DNA from 2 places in the Arthrobacter sp. ISL-69 genome. Region 1 is predicted to be linked to the other one. Evidence: predicted binding sites of a transcription regulator. Region 1 holds the regulator's gene; the other holds the start of a gene.

Region 1 (9,441 bases):
ACACCAGAAGATAAACACCAGGCCGATCTCCGCCTGATGCCCGCCGGTCTCCAACGCAGCGACAATGCCCACGTCCGTGCCGCTGAGCACCATCCCGGCCCCGGCCGCCACGGCAAAGACTGCGGCCACCGCTGCGGTGAACCAGGCAAAGTTGTGGGCCACCTTGTCCCGCAGCCCCGAACGCCGGAGCCCGCCAGCCGCCATGGGCGCGAGTTCCGCCGCAGCTTCCTGCAGATGCGCCGGAGCCGCTGCGACCACGGCCACTTCGGCGCCTTCCTGCTGGTCCGCTTCGTAGCCAGCATCCGCCGCCGCACTGCGGGTGGGAGGGTTGAACCACATCAGGAAGAGTCCGGCCACTGAGGTGGACACGCCAACCACCGTCAGACCGATGACCGAATGGCCGGTGGTGGCCACAATCGCGCCGGCGGCGGGGCCGATCATAAAGACCAGTTCGGTGGTGATTGCGTCCAAGGCGAATGCCGTCCGCCGCTGATCGCCGCCAACCAGTACGCCAAGGGACTGGCGCACCACGCTGAAGATGGGCAGCGTGAGGAGTCCCCCGACGAACACCAATGCCAGCAGCCATTCGTACGGCACGTGCGGCACCACGGACCAGATGACGGCTTCGGAGATCACCGAAGGAATCAGAGCCCTCCGAAGGCCCACTGTGTCAACCCGGCGTCCGCGCCACGGCGCGCCCACGGCGATGCCGATGGTCATGACGGCTGCCGCTGCGCCGGCGGCGGCATATCCCTCACCCAGGGTGAGGACGATGTGCAAAGTCAGCAGCACACCCGCCGCGGAGTGCGGTATGCGGGCTATCATTCCCACGATCAACAGGCGCCGCACAGGCTTGATCGCCAGGAGCTCTTTGTAGAGAGCGAAATTCACGGGTTACGTCCTTCATCCTGCCGGCGGCAAGTCCGGGACGTGTCCCCCTTACCGCCAGCTACTCTGCTGCGCGCTGCAACTTTACCTCGATCGAGTCAACGCGCTCGGCGAACACCGCATTCCGGGACCAATCGGAGTTCAGTCCCGCCACTATTGACTGGACACCGGCAGCGTCGAGTCCGTCTTCCAGGTACAGCACCACCCTGAGCTCAGGCCCCGGGCCGCCGCCGGGGACGACGGCCCCGCCGGCTGTGGCCGAGGCAACGCCGCCGCCGGGTTCAAGTTCGACACGCCTTACCGGCGGATAGCCCGCCGTTGCCTCGCCCATGGCAAGAGCCAGCTCGGGATCCGCATAGGACGGCAGCCACTCGCGCTGCTGGGCGAGGGCCCAGACGGCCGGCCGGCGGACAACGAACGTGTACTCCGAGCCGGGGTCCAGGACCAGGAGTTCCGCACCTTCGGCCACGGCGGACAGCGCCGCCCTCGCGGCATAGACTGCCACCGGCCGGGCTTCCGGATGCCACGACTCCAACGCCGCCGCCGACGTGAACACCGGCATCGCCGTCCGGCCATCCGGTGCCTTGAGCGTCACGAGCGCCATATCCGCCTGCTTGTCACCGTGCAGGGTCTCACCGTGCGGGCTGTCACTGTGCGGCGTAGCGGCGGCTTCGCCTTCCTCGGCAAGCTGGGCAACGATGGGAACGAAGACCCGGGCCGCGGCCAACGATGCGACCACGGCGGCTTCGTCGCCTGCCGCCGAGCGAAGAGCCGCAACCGCGGCGAGGTACCCGGCGTCGGCCGTACCGTCGTCGTCCTCGAAGTTGTGGATCTTAGCGTCTTCACCGGCGAGGCTGCGGCCTGCCCAGGGCTGCCCGGCGGAGTCTGTGGCGCCGCCGGAACCTGCAAGCGCGGCGGCGATGTGGCCCGGAAGCTCGCGGGATGCCCGCGGCGCAGCCTTCGACGGGCCGCCGGCAAGGTCCCCGGTCGGAGACTCCTGGCCGGCCGGGTTGCCGCCGGCAGGCAATGAGGGTCGCTGGTCCATGGTGGCTGCCTGCCTAGCGGCGGCCTGCTACGTCCAGCGCTTCCGGCAGCGTAAATGCCCCGGCGTACAGCGCTTTGCCCACGATGGCGCCTTCGACGCCCAGCGGGACGAGGGATCGCAGGACCTTGAGGTCGTCAAGGCTGGAGATGCCGCCGGAGGCCACGACCGGTTTGCCGGTCTTCTCCACCATCTGGCGGAGCAGTTCAACGTTGGGCCCCTGAAGGGTGCCGTCCTTGGTGACGTCGGTGACCACGTAGCGTGCGCACCCGGCTTCTTCGAGCCGAGCCAACACGTCCCACAGGTCGCCGCCTTCCTTGGTCCAGCCGCGGCCCGCCAGGGTGGTTCCACGCACGTCGAGGCCGACGGCGATCCTGTCGCCATAGCGGTCGATGGCGCGCGCCGTCCACTCCGGGTTCTCCAGGGCGGCAGTACCCAGGTTCACCCGGGCAACACCCAGGTTCAGGGCCTTCTCCAGTGACTCGTCATCGCGCAGGCCACCGGACAGCTCCACCTTGATATCCAACCGGCCCACGACTTCGCGGAGCAGCTCGGCGTTCGAGCCGCGGCCAAAGGCTGCATCCAGATCCACCAGATGCACCCACTCGGCGCCCTGTTCCTGCCAGTTCAGCGCAGCTTCCAGCGGGGTGCCGTAGCTCGTTTCGCTGCCGGCCTCGCCCTGGACCAGGCGGACCGCCTGGCCGTTCACGACGTCGACGGCGGGCAGCAGTTCGAGTACGGGCAGCGGCGTTTCGGTGGTCATCTTCGGGTCCTCAGGTTGTAGTGAAGCTGCGTTTGTGGAGCGATGCAGGCCGGGCTAGTTCGCCTGCAGGGTAAGCAGGTAGGCGGCCAGCAGGGCCATTCCGGCCAGTACGTAGAAAACGATCTGGGTCCAGAGCGGCTTGCGCTGCTGCCGGAAGGACAGAGCTCCGCCAACCAGGAGGCCGGCGAGGCCCGTCAGGACAATCGACCACATCTAGGCGGCCGGTCCGGTTGCGGCAGCGGCTTTTGGCGTGGCTGTCTGCGCGGCGGGGCCATTGCCGCGGCGCAGGCCGTTGACCCAGTTGCGGAGCAGCCGGGCACCGGCGTCGCCGGATTTTTCGGGGTGGAACTGGGTGGCGCACAACGGCCCGTTCTCCACGGCGGCGACGAACGGGGCGCCGTGCTCGGACCAGGTGACGAGCGGCGCCGCCATGCGGGGCTGGATGACATCGAAGTCCCAGTGCTGCACGCCGTAGGAGTGCACGAAGTAGAAGCGCTCGTTTTCGACGCCGTCGAACAGTTTGGAGCCTTCCGGCACCGTGACCGTGTTCCAGCCCATGTGGGGAACCACTTCGGCAGGCAGCAGTTCCACCTTTCCGGGCCACTCCCCCATGCCTTCAGCTTCGGTGCCGTGCTCCACTCCGGCTTCGAACAGCACCTGGAGGCCCACGCAGATGCCAAGGACCGGGCGGCCGCCGGCGACGCGCCGGCCGATCATCCGGATGGCGTCCACGGCCTTCAGTTCGCGCATGACCGTCTCGAAGGCTCCGACGCCGGGGACCAGCAGTCCGTCAGCATTCAGGACATCCTCCGGCTTGGCACTGAGGATGACCTCGGCACCTGCACGCTCAAGGGCACGGACCGCCGAGCGGACGTTGCCGGAACCGTAATCCAGCACGGTGACGGTGGGTTTTCCTTCCGGAGACGCAGGCTTCGCGCTCCCGGCAGGATCCAGGATGGCCCCATCCTGGAGGACCGGGCCGGTCACAGTGCACCCTTGGTGGAGGGGATGCCTTCAACGCGGGGATCCGGCTCCACGGCCGCCCGCAGCGCACGGGCGAAGGCCTTGAACTGGGCCTCGACGATGTGGTGCGGGTCCCGGCCGGCGATGACGTTCATGTGCAGGCAGATACCAGCGTGCAGGGTGATGGCCTCGAAGACGTGGCGGGTCAGGGAACCCGTGAAGTGTCCGCCGATCAGGTGGTATTCCTGGCCCGCGGGCTCGCCGCCGTGCACGAGGTAGGGTCGCCCGGAGACGTCAACCACGGCGTGGGCTAGGGCTTCGTCGAGGGGAACCGTTGCTTCGCCGAACCGGCGGATCCCGGCCTTGTTGCCCAGGGCGGTGCGGAGTACCTCGCCAAACGTGATGGCAACGTCCTCCACCGTGTGGTGGACGTCGATGTGGATGTCACCGGTCGCCTTGACGGTCATGTCGATGAGCGAGTGCTTGCACAGGGCAGTCAGCATGTGGTCGTAGAACGGAACCGAGGTGCTGATGTCCGAGACGCCCGTGCCGTCAAGGTTGATCTCGACCAGCACGGACGATTCGCTCGTGGCACGCTCCATGCGTGCGGTCCGGGCCTCGGCAGCAATGGATCCGGTGGTGCTCATGTGTTGTGTCCTTTAGATGAAGGAGAAGTGTTGTCTGGGAGCCGGCTTGGGAGAACCGGTAGCCCTGGTGACGTGGGTCTGATTCCAGTTTAGGCCGGGACGCTGGGCTGCCCGGTCAGGATCAGTTCGAGGGCTTCCAGGAACGCTGTGGTTTCCGTCTCAGTTCCGGCCGTGACGCGCAGGTGGCCGGGGATCCCCACATCCCGGATCAGGACCCCGGCGTCCAGCAGTCCCTGCCAGACCTCGTGCGGGTTTTCCAGCCCGCCGAAGAAGACGTAGTTGGAATCGGACGCGGCGGGCTTGAGACCCATTCGCGTCAGCTCCGTGACGATCCGGTCGCGCTGCAGTTTGATGTCCTCGACGTCGGCCATGAGGGCTTCACGGTGGGTTAGCGCGGCCAGGGCCGTGGCCTGGGTGATGGCGGACAGGTGGTACGGCAGCCGCACCAGGCGCAGGGCGTCAGTAACTTCGGGGGCGGCGGCCATGTAGCCGAGCCGTGCTCCGGCGAGGGCAAAGGCCTTGCTCATGGTGCGGGACACGATCAGGCGCTCACGGCCGGGAAGGAGCGTCAGCGCGCTGGGCGTGCCGTCGTGGGCGAACTCGTGGTACGCCTCATCAACGATCACAACCGTCTGGCTGGCCTCGCCGGCGGCGTAGACGGCCTCGACCACATCCAGTCCCAGGCCGGTGCCGGTGGGATTGTTGGGCGAGCACAGGAAAACGATGTTGGGCTGAAGTTCCCTGACCTGACGGGCTGCCGATTCGGCGCTGAGGCCGTAGTCGTCGGCCCGCTGGCCGACGATGTATTCCGTGTCCGTTCCGCTCGCCAGGAGCGGGTACATGGAGTACGTGGGCGGGAAGCCAAGGGCTGTGCGGCCCGGCCCGCCGAAGGCCTGCAGAATCTGCTGAAGCACTTCGTTGGACCCGTTGGCGGCCCAGATGTTCTCCGCTCCCAGGCCGTGCCCGAGGTACTCTGCAAGGCGCTCACGGAGTTCGGTGAACTCACGGTCCGGGTACCGGTTCAGTCCCGCAGCAGCTGCCGTCACGGCCTCGGAAATGGCCGCGAGGACATCCGCCGGAACGCCATGGGTGTTCTCGTTGACGTTGAGCAGGATGGGAACGTCCAGCTGCGGCGCTCCATACGGGGTGAGGCCCCGCAGGTTGGTCCGGAGGGGAAGTCGGTTCAGTCGCTCTAGCTGGTCAGTCACTTCAACAGTTTAAGTGAGGGTGGCCGGGCCACTGAAACTGTGACGCCTGCCGGCCCGCTCCGGTACGCCGGGGACCGGATTCCGCAACAGCAGGGCGGCAGGTCCCGGCGGGCCCGGCAGGTCCCGCCACGTCCCGGACACGGAGGCGTCCGGGCCGCTGTTCTACTTAGAGGGGACGAAGATCTGCTGGCCCGGCATGACCTTGCCGCCGTCAAGGTTGTTAAGCTGGACGATGTCCGCCACCACGTCGCGGGGATCGCGCTCCGGCGCCACGGTCCCGGCAATTCCCCAGAGGGACTCCCCCGGCTGCACCGTGACAGACACTGTTGGGGTCAGCGACAGCTCGGACACGGAATCCGCGGCCTTGGCCGGTGAGTTCAGGAAGCCGGCCAGTGAAATGAGCACCACCGACAGCAGAATCAGCGGGAGGCCCACCAGGACGATGCGGCCCCGGCGGGTCAGGCGGAGCGGCGGCTGGGCGGACCTGGCCTTCCCTGAAGGACGGTCCTCCCAGTTAAAGACCTGCATTCCGGAGCCGTGGTCTACCCGGCTGGTGGAACGCTGCTCTTTCGAACGCTGCTGACCGGAACCCTGAATAGCGCTTGTTGCTGACATGAACTGAGCCCTCCTGGACCTGACTGTGCCGCCCGGCATGTTCCCAAAGATGCCATCCGCCCGTCCCGGCCTTCGAACATCGAACTCTTCGAACATAGAACCGAATGGGGTTTGCGACTAGAACACATATTCGAACTTTGCTGGTTCTGTTCTAGCACTTATTAACGAACATTGTCGAGACTCACTAGAACAAATGTTTGAAAAACGTGTGCGGCTGACCTACGTTTGAGCTACAGAACAACCACTTCTGCAGTTGATCAGCAGGGTCTGACATTTTCAGGCCGGAAGTTCCCGGCAGCTGCAGCCACGGAGGCCGGGTGGAACGAAAGGCGTTGGCGAACATGGCAGCACAAGCCACCGGCGGCAGGGCTACGCAGCGGAGCCAGCAGTCACCAGCGAAGCCCAAGGGCCTCACGGTGCGGCAGAAGAAGATTCTGGAAACCATCCAGCGGTCCGTCAACGACAACGGCTATCCGCCGTCCATGCGTGAAATCGGCGACACCGTGGGCCTGGCCAGCCTCTCCAGCGTCACCCACCAGCTCTCACAGCTCGAGAAGCTGGGCTACCTCCGGCGCGACCCCAAGCGTCCGCGCGCCATGGAAGTGCTCATGCCGCTGACCCTGGACGAGGGAACCGCCAAGATCTCCGGCGTGGAGAAGCCTGCCCGGCTGCGCACGATTGGCGGCTTGTCCGTTTCCGAACTGGCCACGGCGACGGATACGGCAATGGTCCCCCTGGTGGGCCGGATTGCGGCAGGCGGCCCCATCCTGGCAGACCAGATGGTCGAGGACGTCATGCCCCTGCCGCGGCAGCTCGTCGGCCACGGCGAGCTTTTTATGCTGAAGGTGTCCGGCGACTCCATGATCGACGCGGCCATCTGCGACGGCGACTGGGTGGTGGTCCGCCGGCAGAGTGATGCCGTCAACGGCGACATTGTGGCCGCCCTGCTCGATGATGAAGCCACCGTCAAGACATTCCGCCAGCGCGACGGCCACACCTGGCTGCTCCCGCAGAACACGCAATACGAGCCCATCCTCGGCGATCACGCCAACATCATGGGCAAGGTCGTTTCGGTTCTCCGCTCGCTGTAGCCGCCGCTCCCCCGCGTCAGCCGCCAGCCCGGACTACGCGGGGGCCTTAGCCAGCCGGCTCAGGGCCGCCACCGCAATCGCAGGATCAGTGGTCGGCCAGAACGGCGGCAGGGCAGCCCTGAGGAAGCCCCCGTAGCGTTCCGTGGACAGCCGGGAGTCAAGGACAGCCACCACGCCTTTGTCGCCCGTAGAACGGATCAGGCGGCCTGCCCCCTGGGCAAGCCGGATGGCTGCATGCGTGGCCGACACCGACATAAACCCGTTGCCGCCCGCTTGGGCCACCGCCCGGGAGCGCGCCGTCATGAGGGGATCATCCGGCCTGGGGAACGGGATCCGGTCGATGACCACCAGCCTGCACGAACCGCCGGGAACATCGACCCCCTGCCAGAGTGACATGGTGCCGAAAAGGCACGTGTCCGGTTCGTCGGCGAACTGGCGCACCAGGGCGGTCATGGTTGATTCCCCCTGGCAGAGGATGCTGACATCCAGGCGCGGCCGCATGGCCTCGGCAGCGTCCTCCGCGGCCCGGCGCGACGAGAAGAGGCACAGTGCCCCGCCGCCGGAGGCCCGGATCAGTTTCTCGAGCTCGTCCAGCGCTTCGGGCGACGTTCCGCGTCCGGGCTTCGGCAGGTGGCTGGCAACATACAGGATGCCCTGCTTGGGGTAATCGAACGGGGATCCGACGTCCACACCGGTCCAGCTGGGCGCCCCGGGCCCCACCAGCCCGAGCCCTCCCGCGGCCGGTTCGAAGGCCGATCCGATCGCGAGCGTGGCTGATGTGAGGACCACTGTGTGGCCGGCGAACAGCCCGTCGCGCAGCTTCCCGGCCACGCTCAGGGGGGCGATGTTGACCAGGGCCGGCGCGGCGTCGTCCGGCTGCGAGTAGCCCTGCTGCGGGTCAAAGGTGCTGGCCCGCGAGAACCAGACCACCTCGCGGTTTTCCCGGGCGGCAATCAGGCGTTCGCAAAGCTCGAGGATGACCATCAGGCGTGACCGCGCAAGCTGCCGCCCGCCGTCGGCCGTGTTGGCGCTGTCCCCTTTGGAGTCGGAAAGGGCCGCGCGGCAGGCTTCCCGCAGCTGGTCCACACAGTCGAGCTGTTCGTCGTTGAGCCCGTTGGGCAGCAGGCCGCTCGGAACTCCGGCGATGGCCACCTCAAGGTTCGCGGCTGCGTTGTTGAGCGCATCAACCGTGATGCCGGTGTTTTTGCGGGCGCCCGAAGCGGCGGCGTGGACCATGGCCACGGACAGCTGGCCGGAGACTGCTCCCGTCACCCTGTCCTGCAGCTCGTGGGCCTCGTCAACCACCACGACGTCGTACTCCGGCAGCACGGCGAGGCCTTCGAAGGCACTGACGGCCAGCATGGCGTGGTTGGTGACCACCACGTCGGCCTCGGCCGCGTTCTGCCGGGCCAGTTCGCTGAAGCACTCGGCCGCCATGGGGCATTTCTGCGCTCCGAGGCATTCCATCGACGTCACGGACACCTGCCGCCATGCACGGTCCGTCACACCGGGCATCAGCTCGTCACGGTCCCCCGAGGCCGTCTTCTCCGCCCACTCGCGGAGCCGGACCACTTCCTTACCCAGCTGCGACGCAGGGCCGCCCAAAGAAGCGGCAAAGTGCGGGACGCTGGTGTCCTCACCCAGCGAGAAAAGCTGTCCCTCGGACGGCTCCTCGGAAGGGAACCCGCCGTCGAGTTTGTGCCGGCAGACGTAGTTGGACCTGCCCTTGACGAGTGCCACCTTGACGGGACGTTCAAGGGCGGGAGTGATCGTTTCCAGGAGTCTGGGGAGGTCCCTGCCCACGATCTGGGTCTGCAGGGCGAGGGTGGCCGTGGAGACGAGCGTGGGTTTGTCGCTGACCAGTGAATGGGCGATCAACGGAATGAGGTAGGCCAGGGACTTTCCGGTGCCCGTTCCGGCCTGGACCAGCAGGTGGTCGCCGCTGTCAATAGCGCGTGCCACCTGCCGGGCCATCTCGTGCTGGCCGCTGCGGCTCTGTCCGCCCATGCCGGAAACCGCCCGGTCGAGCAGCTCGATGACGAACTGCTCGCCGGCAGAGCCGCTGGTTTCTCCAGCCCCGGGATCAGACATTGCTGATGAAGGATTCCAGTTCAGAGGCAAGCCCCTCGCGCACCATGACGAGGGCACGCGTGCCCTCCTCCTCATGGTCCAGGCGAAGGATTTCGGCGTCCGTTTCGTGGAGTTTGCTGAGCAGGTCCCCGCG
Region 2 (9,441 bases), on a different contig from region 1:
GGGCGGCGGCTTACCACGAGGGAACACTGATCGTCGATCACGTGGAACCGCATGCCGACGCCATCGCCGGCGCCAAAGGGCGTTTCGCCTTCTTCGGGGAGATGCTGGCGGGTGCCCTCCGGAGTGCGGGAGTCCACGCCGCCGTCGGTGAAATCCCGGGCGAGTACTGTCCGGGGGAGTTCAGCGTCCACGGCCAGGACCCGGCCGATCCGCAGCACAGGGTCAAACTGATCGGCACAGCCCAGCGCGTTGTGTCCGGCGGGTGGCTGTTCAGCTCGGTCATCGTGGTGGAAAACTCCGGGCCGATCCGCCGTGTTCTGGAAGCCAGCTATGCCGCCCTTGGACTGGACTGGGACCCGGCCACTGCGGGCGCCGTCGACGACCTCGTCCCGGGACTTGACGTAGCGGCAGTCGAGGCGGCTGTTATTGACACGTATGCCGGGTACGCGCGGCTGGAGTATGCGGACTTCGCCAGCCTGCGCGGCTAACTGCCAGTGCACTGGCGGACATGCAAGAGGCCGGGCACCCAGGTGCCCGGCCTTGCTTTTTGAACAGCTTTACGCCGGACGGGGCCTAGGCCGCGAGCCGGCTCTTGACTTCGGCCGCCGACGGGTTGGTGGCGGCGGTGCCGTCCGGGAAAAGGACTGTGGGGACGGTGCGGTTGCCTCCGTTGAGCTGCTCCACGAGATCGGCGGTGCCTTCAACTTCTTCGATGTTGATCTCGGTGTAACCGATGCCCTGGGCGTCCAGCTGCTTCTTCAGCCGGTTGCAGTAACCGCACCAGGTGGTCGAAAACATGGTGATGGTGCCGGATTCGGGAGTGAAATCCACGGAGTTCTCCTCAAGCTCGTTGTTGCTCGTCGTTATCAAAGCAGATGTCTTTACCCTCAACCGTAACCCGGTGGCCGGTATTCCCGCGGCGGCAGGCCCTCCCTGCCTCCCCACGATGACGGCCGGTGACGCCGGGTGACACCGACTGCGGGCGGTGGCATGCTGGTGCCATGTGTGGACGCTACGTGATGGCCAGGGCGGTCGGGGACCTGCTGGCTGAGTTTGACGCTGAATTGGAAGAGGAGCTGGTGGTTCCGCCCTCGTGGAATGTGGCCCCTACCGCTGATGTGCCCATCCTGTTGGAGCGGCTGGTGGACGGCAGCCCGGTCCGGCAGCTGCACGTGGCGCGCTGGGGACTCGTGCCCTCCTGGGCCAAGGATCCTTCCATCGGCTCGAAAATGATCAATGCGCGGAGCGAGAGCGTCCTGGAGAAGCCGGCCTTCCGCAAGGCTACGAGGTCAAGACGCTGCGCTGTGCCGGCGGACGGCTATTACGAATGGAAGGGTGAGGGGCGCAGCAAGCAGCCCTATTACGTGCACCCGAAGGACGGCCTGCCGCTGGTGTTCGCCGGGCTGTATGAGTGGTGGAAGGATCCATCCAAGCCCGAGGGCGACCCGCACCGCTGGATGTTGTCCACCTCCATCATGACTACCGACTCGCCGCCCGAGGGCTATGCCGGCGGGATGCTCGCCGAGCTTACTGCCCTGCACGACAGGGTGCCGCTGCCCATGGACCGCACCACCATGCAGGCATGGCTGGACCCCCAGGCGGATGACGCCGCCGGTTTGGTGGACCTGGTGAGGGCAGGGGCGCACGACGTCGCCGAAGGGTGGACGATCGATGCCGTTGGCACCGCCGTCGGGAACGTCAGGAATGATTCAGCGGAACTCATCCAGCCGGTGGAAGGCCTGTTCTAGGCGAGAGACTTTTTGGGCGCGCCTCAGAACCGTGACTGTGCCGCCGGCGTCAACCGACCACGTGGGATTGAAGGCAATTTCCCAGCGGAAGCCGTCCGGATCCGCGAAGTACCCGGTGTAGCCGCCCCACGGCTGGGTTTTCGGCCGGCCCACCACCGTTGCCCCCGCGGCCTCGGCTTCGGCCATGACCCGGTCAACGTCCGCCGCGCTGCCAACGTTGTGGCTCAGGGTGATGCAGGGGATCCCGGCGGGGCTGTCCACGGAGGCCTCGGCCTGCATCTGGCCTGCATCCCAGAGGGAAAGAATGAGGCCGTGGTTTGCCTGGATGAACACCACGTCGCCGGGGACTTCCCGGTGCACCGGCCAACCCAGGCCGTTGACGTAGAACCTGCGTGCGGCGTCAACACTACGGACGCCAAGTGAAATGAAGTCGACTCGAGGCTGCATTCTTAGATACTGTCATGCACATGCCCACAAATCACGGACACGACAAAGACGCCCAGGCCGACAGGGAGCAGCTCGCAGCTGTCCGCGTGGCCGTCGATGAAGTTGATGAGCAGATCGTCACCCTGATTGCGCGCCGTGAACGCCTGATCCGGATTTCCGGCACCCTCAAGGGCGATGACGCAGAGGTCCGCGCCCCCGGCCGGGTGGAGAAGGTCATCGAGCACGTCCGTGCCGCCGCGGAGAAGAAGGACATCGACCCGGACATCGTGGAGAAGACCTACCGTGCCATGATCACGGCCTTCACTGAACTTGAGATGAAAGTGCACAACGCCAGCAGCTAGCGGCGTTGTTCGCGGCGCCATCCCGGGCTGACGTCCGGGCGAATCTAGAGGGATTCCTCCACGGGCACGTTCGCCTGGAAGTCCCTGCCGTCGGCTTCGCTGAAAGCGGTCATGAGGTGACCCTTCTCCAGCCCCAGGACGGTACTCATGGGAAAATTCCCGGTAATGGTGCTGCCTGAAAGTTCCACGCCGCTGAGGTCAAAATTCTCCTCGGTGCCGTCATGGCTGAAGCAATAGAAGGACACGGCTTCGCCGTTCATGAACTCGATTCCCATTCGTCGCTGATGGGAATGATCCGGCGTGGCGGCCACTAGGCCCACCACGTAGGCGCCCGATCCGGGGATATTCCCGTCTATAGCAAAAGTCGCCACCAAGGTTGAGTCCTTGGCGGCGATGGATACATGCTTCAGGAGTGCGTTATGGGAGCTCATGGCTCCATCCTTCCCCCTGCGCTCCCGTCCGTCCACCCCTGATCTAGGTTTTGTCACCGCCCCGGCGTAGACTTGATTTATTCGAAGATATATTCGAACGAATCATTTCAAGTCTCTTCCTGCCACCCGATACGGTCACCCGTTGCGGGGCGGGAAGAGTGTTCCGGGAGGCGCCCATGGGCATGTTCAGCGAGGGTGTCGATGTCGTCTGCACGCCCGCCGGCCAGCCGCTGGAACTCACCTGGGCCGGAAGGCAATACACGGTCTGCGCCGAACCCGTGCGCTGGTATGAACGGCGTCAGTGGTGGGTAGAGGAAACCCGGGCGCCCCTTGGTACCGGTCCGGGTCTGGTGGATCACGAGATCTGGCGCGTCCAGGTCCGGCTTTCCGATGCCATGGCCGCGCCGGGCCCGGAAACCAGCCTCACCCTTGACCTGACGCGGAGCATCAGCAGCGGGCGCTGGAGGCTGCTGCGGATCCACGATGCCCTCCGGCCGCAATCAGCATGAGCTTCACCCATCTCCACGTGTCCACCGCCTTCAGCGCGCACTACGGCGTCTCCTGGCCGGATGAGCTGGCGCAGTCGGCCGCCGCAGACGGCGCCACGGCGTTGGCCTGCACCGACAGGGACGGACTGTACGGCACCGTTAAACACCTCAAAGCCTGCATGGCGGCGGGACTGGATCCCGTCGTCGGGGTTGACCTTGCGGTCTTCGACGACGACGGCGACCTCCGCACCCAGCTCGCGGGCCGCGTCGTCGTGCTCGCCCACGGAAACAACAAGGGCGCAGGCTACCGCGCCCTCTGCCGGCTTATTTCGGATGCCCATGCCCGCACCTCCGGCAAGGCCGGGGGAGCAGTACCCGTTGCGGTGACCCGCGCCGAACTCGCTTCCAGGACCCTGCATCCGGAGACACTGGAGCCGGTACTGACCGTCCTGATCGGGCCGGATTCCGACGTCGGGAGGGCAATGGGCGGCCGCCGGTACCTCCGTCCCCGCACCCTTTTCAAGCAGTGGCTGGAGAGTATGCCCAAGGGCACAGTGGCCGCAGAAGTGGTGTCACACCTCAGCGCCCCCGGTGAGCCGTTGAGCACCGCCCATGCCGTGCGCATGCTCAAGCTCGCTGCCGAGCACGGCGTACCCGCTGTGCTGACCAACGCCGTGCGGTACTGCGCGGAGGACGGGGCGGCGACGGCGGATGTCCTGGATTCAGCCCGCACCCTGAAGTCGCTGCCCGAGCTGACCGCGGAGCCGCTGCTGCAGCCGAACGGCCAGGGCTGGCTGAAATCGGCGGCCCACATGCTCCAGCTCGGCAAGGAGATCATCCATTCCGCGGGCTACGGGGCCACCGACCTCACCAGGCTGCTCGGCCAAACCGAGGCGCTCGCGGACCGCTGCCGGATGGATCCCGTCACGGACATGGGATGGAAACAGCCCGTTGTTCCGGAGGCAGCTGTCATCGGCATCGACGGCGACCCGCTGGTTGAGCTGACCCAACGCTGCGAGGCGGGAATAGGCCGGCGATTCCCCGGGATATCGGGTCGGGCTGAAGCGCAAATGCGGGCACGGCTGGACCACGAACTGCGGATTATCGCCAACCTTGGCTTTGCCTCCTACTTCCTCACCGTGGCTGAGGTATCCCGCATGATCCTGGATATGGGGGTCAGGGCGGCCGCCAGGGGATCCGGCGCCTCCAGCCTGGTCAACTACCTGATCGACATCAGCCAGGTGAACCCCCTGCAGCACGATCTCATCTTCGAACGGTTCCTCTCCCGTGACAGAGCCACCCTTCCGGACATCGACATCGACGTCGAAAGTGCCGAGCGGCACAACGTCTACCGAAGGATCTTTGACCGCTTCGGCGCGGAACGGGTCACCCTCATGAGCATGCAGAACGGGTACCGCGCTCGCGGTGCCGTCCGCGACGCCGGGCTGGCGCTTGGCATGGACGACGGCGACATCGGCGAAATCGCCAAGCAGCTGTGGCGCTTCTCGGCCAGGAAATTCCGTGAAGCCCTGGTGGAGAAGCCGGAGCTGAAGGAATTTGCGGGCCGGGTGGAGCAGCGCGATTTCGCAGAAAACCAGCAGCTGGACCTGCTCGTGGACCTGACCGAGAGGCTCGACCGTCTGCCAAGGCACATTTCCATGCATCCCTGTGGCGTGATCCTTGGCGACGCCACCCTGCTGGACCGGACACCCGTCCAGCCCAGCGGGCTGGGCCTGCCCATGAGCCAGTTCGACAAACACGACATGGATCCGATGGGCATGCTCAAGCTGGACGTCCTTGGCGTCCGGATGCAGAGCGCCATGGCCTTCGCCGTCCGGGAGGTCATCCGGCTGCACCCCTCCAAGGCCGAGGTGGTGACTGCCGGCGCCCATCCGGTGGGGCCGGAGGGCACGGGTCCTGACTACATCGCCGCTGACGGGCACATCGACCTCAACGCCGTGCCGCTGGATGACGAACCAACCTATGAACTGATCCGCAGCACCCACACGCTGGGCTGTTTCCAGATCGAATCACCCGGGCAGCGGGAACTGATCGGCAAGATGGCGCCCAGGGAATTCAACGACCTCATCATCGACATTTCCCTGTTCCGGCCCGGACCCATGAAATCGGACATGGTGCGCCCCTTCCTGGAACACCGCCACGGTTTTGCGCCTGAGGTCTATCCGCATCCGGACCTCAAGCCCGTGCTCCAGGAAACCCACGGCGTGACGGTCTTCCACGAACAGATCCTGAAGACCTTCGATGTCATGACAAAGTGCGGGCTGGCCCGGGCTGATGAATTCCGCCGAGCCTTGGGGAACGAGCTCATTGAACCCAAGGTGGAGGAATTCTTCCGCAAGGAAGCCCGGGCAAGGGGCTACACCCCCGAGGTGGTGGACAAGGTCTGGGGAACGCTGAAGGCCTTTGGCAGCTTTGGCTTCTGCAAGGCACACGGGGCAGCCTTCGCCGTGCCTACCTATCAGTCGGCCTGGCTGAAGGCCCACCACCCGGAGGCTTTCCTGGCCGGGTTGTGGGAACACGATCCGGGCATGTACCCCAAGAGGCTCCTTGTGGCCGAAGCCCGGCGGCTGGGGATCCCCATCCTGCCCCTCGACATCAACAGAAGCCAGGCGGAATATCGCGTGGAAACTGTGGAATCCGGGAAGGACCGCGGGAAGCTGGGCATCCGGCTGAGCCTGAACGGCATCTACGGACTTTCCGGTGCTGAACTCAAAAGGATCGTGGCAGGGCAGCCCTATGACTCGCTGGCCGACCTTCGTGCCCGCTCCCGGCTGAGTAAGCCAAGCATCAAACGGCTTGCCCAGCTGGGAGCATTCGACTCACTGCATCGGGAGTCCGGGGGAGCAGCCAACAGGGCTGACCTCGTCCAACACCTGCAGACCCTCCAGAACCGTCCTTCCAAGAAGGGCGTTGAGGTCATAGACGGCCAGCTTTCCCTGCCCCTGGGTGATGTTGAACTCAGGAACCTGAAAGCTGAACTTCCCGCACCCACCATGGTGGAGAACGTCAGGGCTGAACTTGACCTGATGGCGGTGGATGTCAGTGAGCACCTGATGTCCAGCCACCGGCCCCTGCTGGACCGGCTGGGCGTCACCACGGCGGATCAGCTCCTGGGGCTCCGGAACGGCACTGAAGTGCTGGTCGCCGGTGTCCGGATCGCCACCCAGACTCCGCCTATGCGGGGAGGCCGCCGCGTGGTGTTCATCAGTATCGATGACGGCACCGGCTGCGTGGACTCAGTGTTCTTCCACGAAGCCCAGGAGCTGGCCGGCCCGTTGCTGTTCGGCACCCGGCTGCTCCTTATCCGGGGCAACACCCGCCGGACCGGACCCCGCGGAATCAGTATCAGTGCCACCATGGCCTGGGACCTCAGCCGCACCGAGACGCTGCCGTTCCCGGAAAAACAATCCACTGGCCAGAGGGAACAGGACCTGCAGTTACAGGGGCCGCTGGATGGAATCAGCCGCAACCTGGCCATCACCGGACTCGGCAGCTGACCTGCACCTCAGGACAGTGAGCGGCACGTGCCGCTTTGGTCGGCCCATCTCCCAACCGATAGCATGGACGAGGCTGGCTGTGGTCCCCGTACGCCACAAGCTACGAAGCCTTAACTTTGAATAGGAGACACCCGTGTCAGATGCCCAGAAGATCACCCTCATCGTCGACGGCGAAGAGACCAAGGTGACTACCGGGACTACCGGCGCGGAACTCTTCTTTGAGCGCCGCGACGTCGTTGTTGCCCGTGTAAATGGCGAACTGAAAGACCTGGACCAGCCGCTCCCCGACGGAGCGGACATCGAAGGTGTCACCATCGATTCCCCGGACGGCCTCAATGTCCTCCGGCACTCGACTGCCCACGTCATGGCCCAGGCCGTGCAGCAGCTGCGCCCGGACGCCAAGCTGGGCATCGGCCCCTACATCACTGACGGCTTCTACTTCGACTTCGACGTCGCTGAGCCGTTCACCCCGGAAGACCTGAAGGCCCTGGAAAAGATGATGCTCAAGATCATCAACCAGAACCAGAAGTTCGTCCGCCGCGTGGTGTCCGAGGACGAGGCACGCGAAGCGATGAAGGACGAGCCCTACAAGCTCGAACTGCTGGGCAGGAAGAACGACGCCGCCGACGCCGGCGAAGGGGTCAACGTCGAGGTTGGTGCCGGAGACATCACCATCTACGACAATGTGGACCGCAAGAGCGGCGACACCGTCTGGTGCGACCTGTGCCGCGGCCCGCACCTGCCCAACACCAAGCTCATCTCCAATGCCTTCGCCCTGACCCGGTCCTCGGCCGCCTACTGGCTGGGCAACCAGAACAACCAGCAGCTGCAGCGCGTCTACGGCACTGCCTGGCCCACCAAGGACGCCCTCAAGGCCTACCAGGAGCGCATCGCCGAGGCCGAGCGCCGCGATCACCGCAAGCTGGGCGCCGAGCTGGACCTGTTCTCCTTCCCGGACGAGCTGGGGTCCGGCCTGCCGGTGTTCCACCCCAAGGGCGGCATCATCCGCAAGGCCATGGAGGACTACTCCCGCCAGCGCCACGTGGACGCCGGCTACGAGTTCGTCTACACCCCGCACATCACCAAGGGGCACCTCTACGAAGTCTCGGGCCACCTGGACTGGTACAAGGAGGGCATGTTCCCGGCGATGCACATCGACGCGGAACTGAACGAGGACGGCACCGTGCGCAAGCCCGGCCAGGACTACTACCTGAAGCCGATGAACTGCCCCATGCACAACCTGATCTTCCGCTCGCGGGGACGCTCCTACCGCGAACTGCCCCTGCGGCTGTTCGAATTCGGTTCGGTGTACCGGTACGAAAAGTCCGGCGTGGTGCACGGCCTGACCCGCGTGCGCGGCATGACCCAGGACGACGCCCACATCTACTGCACCCGCGAGCAGATGAAGGACGAGCTCACCACCACGCTGAACTTCGTGCTGGGCCTCCTCAAGGACTACGGCCTGGATGACTTCTACCTGGAGCTCTCGACCAAGAACGAAGACAAGTTCGTGGGCGACGACGCCACCTGGGAGGAAGCCACCCGGACCCTCGCCGAAGTGGCCGAAGCCTCCGGCCTGGAGCTCATTCCCGATCCGGGCGGAGCCGCGTTCTACGGTCCCAAGATCTCGGTCCAGGCAAAGGACGCCCTCGGCCGCACCTGGCAGATGTCCACCATCCAGCTGGACTTCAACCTGCCTGAGCGCTTCGAACTCGAATTCCAGGCCGCCGACGGCACCCGTCAGCGCCCGGTGATGATCCACCGCGCCCTGTTCGGTTCCGTGGAGCGGTTCATGGGTGTGCTGACCGAGCACTACGCCGGCGCCTTCCCGGCGTGGCTGGCACCCGTGCAGGTGGTGGGCATCCCGGTCGCCGAAGCTTTCAACGACTACATGTTCGACGTCGTCGGCCAACTCAAAGCGGCCGGCATCCGGGCCGAGGTGGACATCTCCTCGGACCGTTTCCCGAAGAAGATCCGCACCGCCAGCAAGGACAAGATCCCGTTCGTGCTGATCGCCGGCGGCGAGGACGCCGAGGCCGGAGCCGTGTCGTTCCGGTTCCGCGACGGCAGCCAGGACAACGGCGTGCCGGTGGCCGAGGCCGTCCAGAGGATTGTCGAAGCCGTCCGCAACCGGACCAGCTAGCGGAAGCGGAAAGGCAAACGACGTGCAGGAAACCACAGGCGCTGGCGGAGGATATCCGGGCGACGGCGAGGCGACCGATGATTTCGGCCTGGCCGGAGTTCCGGACGCTTTCCAGCGCCTGTGGACTCCGCACCGTATGGCCTACATCAAGGGCGGGCAGCATCAGTTCAAGAATGAGGAAGACTGCCCTTTCTGTGTGGCCCCTGCGCGCAGCGACGACGACTCCCTGATCGTTTACCGCGGCCGAACGGCGTACGTGGTGCTGAACCTGTTTCCCTACAACCCGGGCCACCTGCTGATCTGCCCGTACCGCCACGTGCCGGAC

The links. Region 1 encodes LexA, which represses DNA repair genes until DNA is damaged. Its sites were predicted from a motif close to TCGAACANNTGTTCGA; they were not measured.
Region 2: the regulator LexA is predicted to act here: its motif matches at 3,049-3,064, upstream of J7I79_RS17360 (DUF6504 family protein).

The regions. Positions count from the first base shown of each region.
Region 1 covers NZ_JAGGPO010000017.1:42,213-51,653, forward strand. Annotated here, with positions in the region: gene J7I79_RS11305 (MFS transporter) at 1-891, opposite strand, end outside; gene J7I79_RS11310 (SseB family protein) at 950-1,933, opposite strand; gene priA (bifunctional 1-(5-phosphoribosyl)-5-((5-phosphoribosylamino)methylideneamino)imidazole-4-carboxamide isomerase/phosphoribosylanthranilate isomerase PriA) at 1,947-2,693, opposite strand; gene J7I79_RS11320 (hypothetical protein) at 2,748-2,906, opposite strand; gene hisH (imidazole glycerol phosphate synthase subunit HisH) at 2,907-3,680, opposite strand; gene hisB (imidazoleglycerol-phosphate dehydratase HisB) at 3,677-4,303, opposite strand; gene J7I79_RS11335 (histidinol-phosphate transaminase) at 4,393-5,511, opposite strand; gene J7I79_RS11340 (LysM peptidoglycan-binding domain-containing protein) at 5,674-6,039, opposite strand; gene lexA (transcriptional repressor LexA) at 6,468-7,217, shown strand; gene J7I79_RS11350 (ATP-dependent DNA helicase) at 7,251-9,308, opposite strand; gene hflX (GTPase HflX) at 9,301-9,441, opposite strand, start outside.
Region 2 covers NZ_JAGGPO010000024.1:1,258-10,698, reverse strand. Annotated here, with positions in the region: gene J7I79_RS17390 (lipoyl protein ligase domain-containing protein) at 1-488, shown strand, start outside; gene J7I79_RS17385 (mycoredoxin) at 574-831, opposite strand; gene J7I79_RS17380 (SOS response-associated peptidase) at 1,002-1,748, shown strand; gene J7I79_RS17375 (VOC family protein) at 1,710-2,195, opposite strand; gene J7I79_RS17370 (chorismate mutase) at 2,210-2,536, shown strand; gene J7I79_RS17365 (hypothetical protein) at 2,581-2,967, opposite strand; gene J7I79_RS17360 (DUF6504 family protein) at 3,144-3,476, shown strand; gene J7I79_RS17355 (DNA polymerase III subunit alpha) at 3,473-6,973, shown strand; gene thrS (threonine--tRNA ligase) at 7,107-9,116, shown strand; gene J7I79_RS17345 (HIT domain-containing protein) at 9,139-9,441, shown strand, end outside.